Linked DNA regions of Undibacterium sp. KW1. The protein of the gene in region 1 interacts with the protein of each later gene in a pairwise test. Links are inferred from orthologs where the notes say so. Each region holds a gene or a part of one and is shown on either strand. Other genes may lie near its edges.

Region 1 (6,900 bases):
GGCAGTGGCACAGGCCAGCATGCCGTGACGTTCGCGCGGCAATTAGCGCACCTGCAATGGCAAACCAGTGACAGGGCGGAATATCATCCCGGCATACTGGCCTGGCTGGACGAGGCAGCGCTGCCAAATGTGCTGCCACCGCTGGAACTGAATATAGGAAAAAGCCCCTGGCCGCAAAAACAGTTTGATGCCGTCTTTACCGCCAATACCTGCCACATCATGGCATGGGAAGAAGTGCAATTGATGTTTGCCGGTGTTGCCAACATGCTCAACAATGGCGGACTTTTTTTAATCTACGGCCCCTTCAATTATGCAGGCCAGTTCACCAGCGAAAGCAACCAGCAGTTTGATGCCTCGCTCAGGCAACAGGCTGCGCACATGGGCATACGCGACATTGAAAAGGTCATTGCACTGGCGAATCAGCATGACATGCAACTGCAGCAAGACATCCCCATGCCTGCCAATAATCGTTTGCTGGTACTGATGAAGTAGCTGCGGGCTTGTAGAAATATCGGCGGTAGGGTGCACCGTGCGCACCATTTCTGGAAATTAAATTTTGCTGTATCGGTGCGCACGGCGCACCCTACTGCGTAGCAAGGATTATTCAGCCGTATTCAAATGCGCGGTGATCACCGCATGCGCAATCAAATCCAGCGCCGGCCTGGCCTTACCCTGTTTGTCTGTCCACACCTTCGGTGTCAGCGCTCCCGACAATGACAGGCTGTCACCATCACCCAGGCTCAGCAAGGTATTACGCGTTGCATCGTTAAAAGCAATGACATTGCAGATGATGAAGTCACCGTCATCTGTTGCGGCACGTACCTTGCAGGTGACATAGACAGAACCATTTTGTCCTGAGCGTTCTTCAACCTGGCCGTAAATGCGTCCTGCGATGAGTGCGTCTATCATAAGTTCTTTCTTTAACAGTTGATATTAATTGCGGTAGTAGTACGACTCAGGCAACCTGTACCAGGCTGCTTCCGCCCGATACTCTTTGTACTTGTATCCTTGTCGATATTCTCTCCGTCATCTCCTGCACATGCGAAATCACACCCACCTTGCGGCCTTGCGCTTGCAGGCTGTCGAGGGCATCCATGGCGATGCGCAGGGTATCTGCATCGAGGCTGCCGAAGCCTTCGTCGATGAACAGGGATTCAACCCTGATGCGGTTGCTCGACAGCGATGCCAGGCCCAGCGCCAGCGCCAGCGATACCAGGAAAGATTCGCCGCCGGACAGCGAATGCACTGAGCGCTGTTCATCGCCCATGTCCTGGTCGATGACCATCAAGGCCAGCGTGTCTGCCACGCGTTGCAGGCGGTAGCGGCGTGAGAGCTGGTGCAGGTGCTGGTTGGCATAGGCGAGCAAGACGTCTAGCGTGATTTGCTGGGCATAGTTACGGAATTTCTTGCCGTCTGCTGCACCTATCAATTCATTCATCTGTGCCCAAAGGCGGGTCTGGCTTTCTTGCTCCTGCATGGTCGCGATCAGGCTCTTGGCTTGCTGGTGGCGTGCTTCATCCTGCGCCATCGTGAGTTGATGGCGGCTGTATTCTTGCTGTGCCTGTTGGCGTTTCTCACTGATATTGCTGAACACGGATTGCAGATGTTCGCTCTCGCCTATATCAATTGGCGCAGTCTCACTTTCTTGTTCAGTCTCATCATGCATGGGTTCTGCCTTAGTAAAACTGAGTGGAGTGGGACGTTGTAGCAAGTGCTGTTGCCTTTGCTGGCTGCGTTCACGCAATATGGTTGTGGCTTGCTGGACTGCATTATTGATGGCTTGCATGGCCTGGCGTTCTGCATCAATCCACGCATGTGGATGTGCCAGCAATTCACGCAAGTGCGCCTCGTCCAGGTTTTCTATAGTGGCTTGCTGCTGAGTTATCCAGTCCTGCAGTTTTTCAGTTGCGACGTGCAGTTCCTGGCTTTGCTGGGCGATGCGTTTATTGATTTGTTCTTGCGCTTCATGCAGGCGTGCCAGTTGCTGGCGTATCTCATCATGCGCTTGCAGTTGGGTTTGCAGTACTGCTTTTGCCCGATTGATGCTCAGTGTGAATTGCGTTTCTACCTCGCTGACGGCGCGCCCCTGGAATAATTCCTGTCGTTTGGCCTGCTGCCGTTTTAATGCAGTATCTGCATCCAGGTAGCGTTTGTTGTCGCTGGAAAACTGTTCTTCCAGTTGCTGGGATTGTGTTTGCAGTTTGTCGATTTCCAGCTGTAGCTTTGCCAGTTGTTCAGTACTCTGGCTGGATGCAAGTTGATGGCTCTGCCATTGCTGTACATGGATTGCACACTGGTTCTGGAATTCCAGTGGCGCTGCATGCCAGTTGTCTTGCCAACTGTTGCCTTCATCTGATTGTGCGACAAATGCCGGTGCCAATTGGGCCAGGGCGTCGTCCAGTCTTTGACTGGCATCCTGTTCTTTTTCTGTTGCCTGCGTCAGTGCAGTGCTGAATTTTTCAAGAGCATGGGTCAGTGCTGTGTGGCTGTCTCTATGTTCTTGCAAGGTGCGGCGTACTTTTTCTGTAGTGGCAAATGCCTCATCCCTGATCTTTGTTGCCTGTTGATAGGCTTGCTCGGTTTTAAGCAATTGCTGAACTTGTTCTTGCAAGCCAGTTTGTTGCTGGCTTAACCAGGTACTGGCTTGTTCATTCTCGATTTTCGCATTCTGCAATTCAGCGGCGATGCTATGCGCTTGCCAGGTGCTTGCTACGATTTTTTCCTGTTGCTGCAATACCGCCAGATCTTGTTGCAATTGTTTTTGCTGTTGTTGATATTGCCTGTGCTCAGCCGTTGCGGTTGCCAGTAACTGGCGCTGGTCTTGCTCAACTTGCTGGCAATGTTTGAGTTCGTTCTCCAGTTGCACCAGCAAGGCATGCAATTGCAGGTTGCCGGTTTTGTAGGGATGTTCAGTCGCTCCGCAGACTGGGCAGGCTTGCTCATCTTGCAGAGCATCACGCAGGCTTTCTACATTGGCGTTGCAGGCGGCCTGGGTCAGTTGCAGGCTTTTTTGTGCCTGTTCTTTTGCAGCAATCAGGCTGGGTAATTGAGCATTGATCTGGGCAATGGTTTTATCCGTAGCCAGCATGCTTGAATGACTGGCTTGCTGCAGGTTATCCAAAACCTGTTTGCGTTGTGCCTGTTCATGCATTTGCTTGTGCAAGTCAATAGCATTACTTAACAGTTCGCGCCTTTGATCAAGTGCCAGTCTTTGTGCCTGCATGCTGGGCAAGTCGAACTGTGCCAGTTTTGCTGCAGCTTGTTCGCGTAAATTTTCAGTAGTTATCCAGCTTTGTTCGCTCGCCTGGAGTTGCAGAGCGCGTTCTGCCAATAATTGTTCTTGCGTGTCTTTTTGTTTTTGTAGATTAAGTATGTTTTGTTGCTGGTAGTCCGCATCTTTTTTGGCAGTTGCTGCCTGCTTCAATAATAATTCCCATGCTGTCCAGTTATCGGCCAGGCTTTGCAAGCCCGCGTGTTGGGTCAGCCATATTTGCAGGTCTTGCTGCTTTTTGTGCAGTTGTGCCAGGTCAGCTTGTTTGTTCTTGTGTTGCTGCCTTGCAGTTGCCAGCGCCTGTTCTGCCTGCACTTTTGTTTGTTGTGCAGCCAGCCAGTTACTACGCAAAATATTCAGGCTGCTGTCGAGTGCCTTGGTGGCATCCAGCATAGGCGTTGCTTCTTGCAGCGCATGTTCGGCTTGCTGCAATGCTTGCTGTGCTTGCGTCAGGGCCAGATGTTTTTCTTGTGCGCTGAGTGTGCTTGTCTGTATGTTGTTATGCGCTGTGGCAATGTCTGCCTGGCCCTGGTTGATTGTCTGTTGCAGGCGGTCGAGTTCTGTCAGCAATGGGCGCGCAGTTTGTATGCTTTCTACTTGTTGTAGATAAGCGGCTCTTGTTGCGGCGGCTGTTTTTTCCTGTTCGTGAATTTGCAATTGCTGCTGTGCCTGCTGTTCGCCTTGTAGCAATTTGCCGTCATCGGCATGCCAGCGCAAATGTGTTTGCACCTCTGCGAGTTGGGCGTCCAGTTGTTCCAACCGGGTTTTGCTGAGACCCAGGTCTGTCTCTAATTGTGTGCGTTCTTCTGCGCTCAGAGGTTTGTTGTCTGCCAGGCGCACATGAAAGCGTTCCAGCGCTTCGCGTTCCAGTTTGGCGCGGGCAAAGGCGCGTTGTGAAATCTGGCCATAAATATCGCTGCCGGTCAGGGTTTCCAGCAATTCGCCACGGTCATTGTCATCGGCTTTTAAAAAGCTGGAAAACTCGTTTTGTGCCAGCAACACTGCGCGGGTGAATTGTTCAAACTTTAGACCAAGGCGCTTGATGATTTCTTCCTTGACCTCGGTTTTCTTGCCACCTATGGGTTGCAATTGCGGTAACTGGTGCAGCGACATGGTTGTGGGCTGCAAGATGCCGGTGGCTTTATTGCGCGAGCGGCGCACGCTCCAGCGTGAGCGATAGGCATTGCCGTCGGTGCCGACAAAATCCACTTCGGCATAACCTTCGCCAGTGCCGCGCCTGAGCAGGTTGCCGGTATCTTGCTGGGTCACCGCATCTGCACCATCGGGCAGTTTTGTCGTGCCTGCCTTGATCAGCCTTGGCGTGTTTTCATAGAGGGCCATGCACAGGGCATCCAGCAAGGTACTTTTACCTGCACCGGTGGGGCCACTGATGGCGAACAGGCCGGCAGACTGCAAAGGCTCTTGCGTGAAATCGACCGCAAATTCACCAGCGAGAGAAGCCAGGTTTTTACCGCGTATGGCGAGTATCTTCATGGCGTGTCCTCACCATGCAAGAGTTCGCCAAAAGCCTGCAGCATGTCGTCCGGAGCATCTTGCTGGTATTTACCGTGATACAGGCGGCGGAAAATATCTTCTGGTTGCAAGCGGTCAAGCGTATCCTGCGTTGCCTGTTCGTCGCTAGTCTCATCCTGCGCTTTGCCTGGGTAGTGCGTATCTATCTTCAGCAAGCGCAAGGGCTTGCCCTCGATATAGCTTTCTATGCGGGCACGCAGGCCAGGTTCTGGTGCTTCCAGCTTGACCCGGACTTCCAGATAGGGATCATATTGCCGCCCTTTGCTCGCATCAGTGATGCTGGCGAGTTCAAGACCATCGAGCGCATCCAGCACAGTGGGAAGAGCTGCGGCCTGTTTGGGGATGCGCAAGAGTTGAATCGTCCGTGGTACGTACAGTGGTGTCACCTGAGTGAGTTTGTCGCCCTCAATATCCACACACAAAACCTGATGCTGATAATCTACTTCAGAAAATGACAGGGGCAGGGGGCTGCCGCAATAGCGCAGGTGTTCTTGCTTGCCGACTCTTTGCGCCAGATGCAAATGACCCAGTGCCGCATAAGTGATGTCATTGCCAAACATGCTGGCGGACAAAGCCTCGGTACCACCGATGACAATGCGGCGTTCAGAGTCTTCTGATATTTCGCCACCTACCATATGGCAATGCCCCATAGCGATGACGGCCTGACCAGGCTGGCGCAGGCTGAGTGCATGTGCCGTCACATCCTTGTATAACTGGGCGATGCCTGCCATGTAGGGATCGCTGGCATTTTCTACTCTTGGCACATCGCCGGGCCGCAAGAAGGGCACCGCCAGGCACCAGGCGACAATTTCATCATTCTGCCGTAATGGCAAGACCATGGCGGCTACATCGATGCTGCCATCACTCAGGCGTGGCACCATGCCTATGACGCTGATGTCCATGCCATCCAAGAGCGGGCCAGGTGCTTCCAGCCTGCCCGGTGAGTCATGGTTGCCAGCGATGATGACAATATCCAGTTTAGGCAGGCGTGCCTTGGCTTGCTGCAAGAAGCGGTAAAACTGTTTTTGTGAACTTGCAGACGGATTGGCGTTGTCGAACACATCACCGGCGATCAGCAAAGCATCTGCCTGTTGCTGTTCCAGCGCAGTGATGAGCCAGTCGAGGAAGTGCTGGTGTTCCAGGCCGCGTTCGGCGCTGTGCAGGGTTTGGCCCAGGTGCCAGTCTGAGGTGTGGATGAAGCGCAAGAGTTTTCCTTAGCCTATGCAAATACAGATGGCAGGGTATGCCGACACAGGCAAGTGTAGCCGTTTTTTATCTGGTGATGTAAGAGGGAATCAGGCTTTTGTCCTGCGTGACTTGCGCATCTTCAGGATGGTGCTGCCCAGTGTCCTGCGCCAGGCCTGGTTTTTTACACACTGATATTCAACATACTCTGTGACGGCTGGTCCCCAGCGGGTTTTCGATACATCTTCGCCCACCGACAAATTGACGCGCTTGAAGTCCTGCGCGAATGACCATTGTATGATTTCTGCGAGCAAAGTCGTCATGACACTGTAGCGGGCAAACTTCAGGTCATAGCCTGAATAGTAGAGATACAGTTCTTCACCCATGGCAAATGCCAGGCGCATGGCAACCACGCGGCCATCAAGTTCCAGACTGAACAGGCGCATGCGCTGGCCAAAATCATTGTTCAGCAGTGCGTCCATGAAGGCCCGGTGTCTGGGGGCAGCAAAATAGTCGGGGTGTTCCACCGTATTGATGGCACCTGCGCGGGCCGCATGCAGGGCATAAAATTCTTGCAGCCTGGGCTTGATTTCTTCGCTGCCTTGCCAGACTTGCAGCTTCAGGCTCAGGTTGTCACGCGCCAGGGAGTTATAGCAGTGGCGCAGGGATTCCTTGATATTGCGTTTGAGCCCGGATTTAAAACTAGCCCAGTTCTCGTTCAGATGCAGGATGTAGTTGGGGATATCCCGCGCTTCCAGCGGGTGCACTGCCGCATTGCTGGCCAAAAATCGCGCCGCATGTTGTCTGGTGTGGATAACCTGGAACTCGGTCAGGCCAAAGGTTTCATGGCGTGACAGGTCTTCCCATTGCTGCAAGATGGTTTCAGTGTAAGTGGGCAAGGCCAGCGGCAC
Region 2 (5,347 bases), 1.2 Mb from region 1 along the record:
TTGCGCTGACTGAACGTATAGAATCCTTGCTGCAGCTTGATGAAAACAAGGGTTATCGCGTGCTCATCATTGATGATGATGCCGTAACTTCCAAGTTCTACGGCGCGATCCTGCGTGACGCCGGCATGAATGTTTATCTGCTCAATGACCCTACGCAGATATTGACGGTCATGACAGATTTTCGTCCTGAATTGCTGCTCATGGATATTTACATGCCAGTCTGCAGTGGTGTTGAGCTCTCGCGCCTGATCCGGCAAGATAATTCTTATGTCGATGTGCCCATCGTATTTCTGTCCAGTGAAGCAGACCTCAGCAAGCAGCTTGATGCTGTCAGGGCAGGGGCGGATGATTTCATTACCAAGCCGGTAGCGCCTGAATACCTGAAATCTTCGATTGCTTCCAGAGCTGAGCGTTACCGCTCCTTGCGCGCATTGATCATGCGTGATGGCCTGACAGGCTTGTTCAATCATACGGCGATCAAGGAACAACTGGCATCCGAGATTTCCCAGGCGGGCCGCACTGGTTCGCCGTTGGCCCTGGCGATGATAGACCTGGATAATTTTAAATGCATCAATGATACCTATGGCCACCCTGCAGGTGACCAGGTACTGCGTACTCTGGCCAGACTCTTGCGCCAGCGTTTGCGCCGCAGTGATATCGTTGGCCGTTACGGCGGCGAAGAATTTGCCGTGATTTTCCCCGACACCAATGCCAGCACGGCGCGCCGGGTCCTCGATCAGGTCAGGCTGGCCTTCACCAAGATACAGCAGCACTGCGAGGGCGGACATTTCTCGGTCAGTTTTTCTGGCGGTGTGGCCGATCTTGAGGCTACGCTTGATGCTGATGAATTATTTGATATTGCCGATGCCGCGATGTATGTGTCGAAGCAGGAAGGGCGCAACCGCATCAGTCTGGCCTGAACTCAGCTACTGAGCAGGAAGTAAAAGAGGCTGCCATGGAGGCAAACTCCGTGGCAGCCTGTTTTGTTTACGGTACAGTTTTGTACCTGCTTTGTTTCTTATGCTTACATATTGAAAAAGCAAGTGCAGACAAAGTTCGGTGTACACTGGAGTATCTTTACTGTTGTTCAGGTTGCTTAGTGTTTTCAAAATTTCTTCTCGGCAATTCGACTCTGGCTGCCATGTTGATGCTCTACCTGCTGCTGGCGTTTGCGAGTGTTGGTGTAGGCAGGCATAGCTCGCCTGAAAGCCAGTTGCGCAAACAGGTGAATGCCTGGTGGTTTATCTTCCCTGTCGTCAGCCTGAGCCTGTTTTTGTATCCTCTTGGGCCACTGCTGATGGCCTTGCTCATCGTCTTGCTGGCAGTTCGTGAATTGTCCCTGCACTACACCGGCCCTCGCTGGCGTTTCCTGTTGTCATGCTTTGTTCTGCTGGTTTTGCAGGTAGGTTTGCAATATGTAGATAGTTTTGATTCCAGCATGATTTTGCCTGGTTTATTGTGTTTGCAAGCCCTGCAGTTTTTTGTCTGGCGACAACGCAATCATTTATTGCTCATGCTGTTTTTGCTGCTCTGCTATGGCCTGAGTTTCATGCTGGATTTATTGACGCTGCCATTTTCAAATGAAGTCAGGCTGGCCTGGTTTTTCTATCTTTTTGTGGTAACTGCGCTCAATGATATTGCCCAGTTCGTCAGTGGCAAAATTTTCGGCAAGCAAACTATCGCCCCTACCATCAGCCCGAATAAAACTGTACAGGGTTTGATCGGCGGTGTCGTGATTTCCATGTTGGTGTCCCTTGGCCTTGGCATTTACTTGCATCTTGCCGGCCCCGGTTATTTACTGATGATGGGTATTTTGCTGTCGCTCGGTGGCTTTGCCGGTGACCTGATTTTTTCAGCAGCCAAACGTTATTTGAAGATCAAAGATTTTTCTGAATTGATACCAGGACATGGCGGCATACTGGACAGGGTGGATAGCCTGGTCCTGACCGCACCTTTGCTGTATCTGGGATTGTTATTTTGAAGTAAAGAATTTAATAAGGACTATGCATGACAACAGAATTGCAAACAAAATGGCTGTGCAATGAATCTGGCTTCGATAGCCATGACAGTACCCGTTTGTTTTACCGCAGCTGGCAACCGCTGGCGATTCCTGCAGGCCAGCCACAAAAAGCCCTGATATTTTTACACCGCGGTCATGAACATTCTGGCCGTATAGGCCCGCTGGTAGAGCAATTTGGTTTTACCCAGGACTGGGCTTTTGCCTGGGACGCGCGTGGCCATGGCAATTCACCGGGTGAGCGCGGTGATGCACCTGATTTCCAAACCATGGTGCGCGATTTTGACAGCTTCATCAATCACATCCAGCAGAGCTATGGTATAGACAAAGAAAACATGCTCATCGTGGCAAACAGTGTGGGTGCCGTGATTGCCGCAACCTGGCTGCATGACTATGCACCGCGCGTGCGTGGTGTGGTCATGGCGGCTGCTGCATTTGATATCAACCTGTATGTGCCGCTGGCCAAGCCAGCGTTGCGTTTTGCCACCTGCTTCAAGCCTGACTTGTTTGTCACCAGCTATATACGCTCATCCATGCTCACGCATTCTGCTGAACAAGCCAAAGCCTATGATGCCGACCCGCTGATTACCAAGAATATATCTGCAAGGGTTTTGCTGGATCTGGCCGATACTGCCAAGCGCGTAGTGCAGGATGCCCAGGCGATAGATGCACCCGTGTTAATGCTGGTCGCCGATAAGGATTACGTCGTCAAGCAGGCGCCGCAAAAGCAGTTTTTTGAAACGATCTCTTCGACACTGAAGCGCTATATCCTCATAGAAAACTGCCATCATGCGATTTTTTATGAGAGCGAAAACCAGGTGCAGCAAGCCATACAGGCCGCTAAGGATTTCATCAATGAATGTTATGCCAAAGAGCTGTTACCCTTGCCGCATTACTTCAAGGCAGATACCTTAAGCCAGAGTGCGCGCCAATACCAGGCATTGCAGCAAGGCAAATTGGGTGGGGCGCTGGAAAACGCCTTTTACGGCATGCAAAAATTCATGCTCAGTCATCTGGGTAGACTCAGCAATGGCATGACGATAGGTTTGCAACACGGCTTTGATTCCGGCGCATCACTCGATTATGTCTATCGCAACCAGGCAGGTGGCCGTTTGCTGATAGGCGGTATGATAGACCGTGGTTATCTGGATGCGATAGGCTGGCGCGGCATACGCCAGCGCAAGGTACAGATGCAGCAGACTTTGTCTGACCTGATACAGCAATACCCGGCAGACCAGCCTGTGCGCATACTTGATATTGCTGCCGGTGGAGGTCGCTATGTGCTGGAAACCATCAAACGCTTCCAGAACCGCAATATAGAAATCAGCCTGCGCGACTTTGACCAGGCCAATCTGGATCAGGCCAAATTACTCGCAGAACGTTTGCAGTTGAAAAACAAGATCAGCTATCAATGCCGCGATGCCTTTGCCGCAACCAGTTACCCGGCGGAAGAAGATGCCTATGACATCGTCATCGTCTCTGGTTTGTATGAGCTGTTCAGTGACAATGTCCTGGTACTGGCATCCTTGCGCGGCATACAGCAGCAATTGAAAATTGGCGGGTACCTGGTGTACACTGGCCAGCCATGGCATCCGCAGTTATTGATGATCGCCAAGACCCTGAATACCCATCGCGGCCAGTCATGGCAAATGCGCCCACGCCCACAGGCAGAGATGGATGCCCTGGTCGCCAGCATAGGTTGCAAAAAAATTGCGACGCAGCTCGGTATAGCGGGGATATTTACGGTGTCGGTGGCGCAGCGTGATGCGGCAGTGCCCGTTTTATCCGATTGAACAAAGTCCAGAGCAAGAGTAGCAGGACGATGAGCAACACCGCATTCAGCCAGATCGCTGGTAGTTGAAAAGCTACAAGCAGGGCCAGCAAACCAAAGGCAAAAGCGCGGTCGCTTTTGCCCATGGGGCCATCAAAGCGGCGCTTGGAACCTGCCAGTAAGGCTGCAACGCCAGCAAACTCTGTCAGCAGGGCCAGCATAGCCACTGCAATCAACAAGGGCAGATGTATGCCTGCCACCAGGGCAAAAGGCAAGACCAGGGCGGCATCTGAAACCTGATCTGCCACTTCATTGAAAATGGCTCCAAAGGCAGTTTTTTGCTGGGTGACGTTGGCCAGCATGCCATCTATCGCATTCAGCGCCATGCGCACGAACATAAAGACCGGTAGCCCCAGCCACAAGTTTTTATTCTGCGGATAACAAGCCAGCGCAATGCCATAGGCGATGGACAGGACCATCGCCAGCAGAGTCACCTGATTTGGCGTGATATGTCGTTTCGCCAGGCCCGCCAGCAAAGGTTGTAGCAATTGCTGGAAGCGCGGCTTCAGTTGGTAGATAGAAAAACTCATGGTCTGCTGTTTGTTCCTTGTGACATATACAGTTTGGCCAGCAATATACATCGGCTATAACCCATGGCGCAATGCAGGTAAACCGTTTTGCCCGTTTCAATTTCCTGGCGCATGTATTGCAAGATTTCATCGCTTACCGGTTTGCCTGGCTTGAGCAGATCAAGCAGAGGGAAATGTCTATAAGCGTGCTTGCGCAAGGCAGGCGTTTCGCTGAGTTCATTTGCCAGGTCGATGATGCTGCAATCTGGCGGCAGTTGTTTTGCCTCCCGGCTACTGAGGCGGCGCCCCACCCAGAGTCGATCTGTCAATTTGATGATGACGGGTTTGCGCCTCTCACGCCAGACAACGGCCAGCCAGGTAAGCTGGTAACCGAGCAAATAAGGTGCATACATGAACCATATCCACCACGGATATTGCCCCTGTTTTTTATGCAGGAAGTAAACATCGTTACGATAATAAGCCAGACTGACCAGAGCGAGACTGCATGCTATGTACAAAGCCAGCCAGCTATGGGCAAAGATGAAGCCTGTGATAAAAAATACGCTGGCAAATATCAGGTAATAAAACGCCACATGCGGTTCTGCTCTTTTCGGTTTGATAAAGACGACGCAAAACAATCCCAGCAAACTGCCGCCAAGCACATCCAGCAAATGGTGTTGATAAGTGAATACCGTCGAGGCAGCTGTGAGAAGTAACCACGCGGCCAGCGCCATGCGTAGCAGCCTTGTGCGGACATGCTCGCGCAAGGCGCTCCAGAATAACAGGCAGTAAGCAACATGCAGCGAGGGTAATTGATTATATGGTTTATCCATTAGCGCCAGATAATCATATAGATATGCACACCATATAGAGGAGATGGCAGGTCTGGGCCAACTGAATTGCAGAGGGTAGAGCACGAAGATGAAGGCTGCAATGACGGTTGCCAGCAACAGGCGCTGGCTAAGCAGGCGTAATTGATCCTGGCTGTGC

The links. Proteins that work in one complex are often made in the same cells at the same time.
Region 2: the proteins of UNDKW_RS03600 (region 1) and UNDKW_RS08750 interact in binary tests that used the Escherichia coli proteins (3 or more experiments, as listed by UniProt). The link is inferred for Undibacterium sp. KW1 from one-to-one orthologs.

The regions. Positions count from the first base shown.
Region 1 is NZ_AP018439.1:784,265-791,164, forward strand. What follows is about bases 756-5,165. They hold UNDKW_RS03600 (SbcC/MukB-like Walker B domain-containing protein), read right to left. Parts: upstream 4,766-5,165; coding sequence 956-4,765; downstream 756-955. Other genes in these bases: UNDKW_RS03595 (single-stranded DNA-binding protein), read right to left, coding at 756-909; UNDKW_RS03605 (exonuclease SbcCD subunit D C-terminal domain-containing protein), read right to left, coding at 4,762-5,165. In the rest of the region: UNDKW_RS03590 (DUF938 domain-containing protein), read left to right, coding at 1-492; more of UNDKW_RS03595, read right to left, coding at 601-755; more of UNDKW_RS03605, read right to left, coding at 5,166-6,009; UNDKW_RS03610 (GNAT family N-acetyltransferase), read right to left, coding at 6,100-6,900. UniProt on the Escherichia coli protein: SbcCD cleaves DNA hairpin structures. These structures can inhibit DNA replication and are intermediates in certain DNA recombination reactions. The complex acts as a 3'->5' double strand exonuclease that can open hairpins.
Region 2 is NZ_AP018439.1:1,973,048-1,978,394, forward strand. What follows is about bases 1,552-4,408. They hold UNDKW_RS08750 (bifunctional alpha/beta hydrolase/class I SAM-dependent methyltransferase), read left to right. Parts: upstream 1,552-2,007; coding sequence 2,008-3,810; downstream 3,811-4,408. Other genes in these bases: UNDKW_RS08745 (phosphatidate cytidylyltransferase), read left to right, coding at 1,552-1,981; UNDKW_RS08755 (CDP-alcohol phosphatidyltransferase family protein), read right to left, coding at 3,758-4,378; UNDKW_RS08760 (phosphatase PAP2 family protein), read right to left, coding at 4,375-4,408. In the rest of the region: UNDKW_RS08740 (diguanylate cyclase), read left to right, coding at 1-920; more of UNDKW_RS08745, read left to right, coding at 1,142-1,551; more of UNDKW_RS08760, read right to left, coding at 4,409-5,347.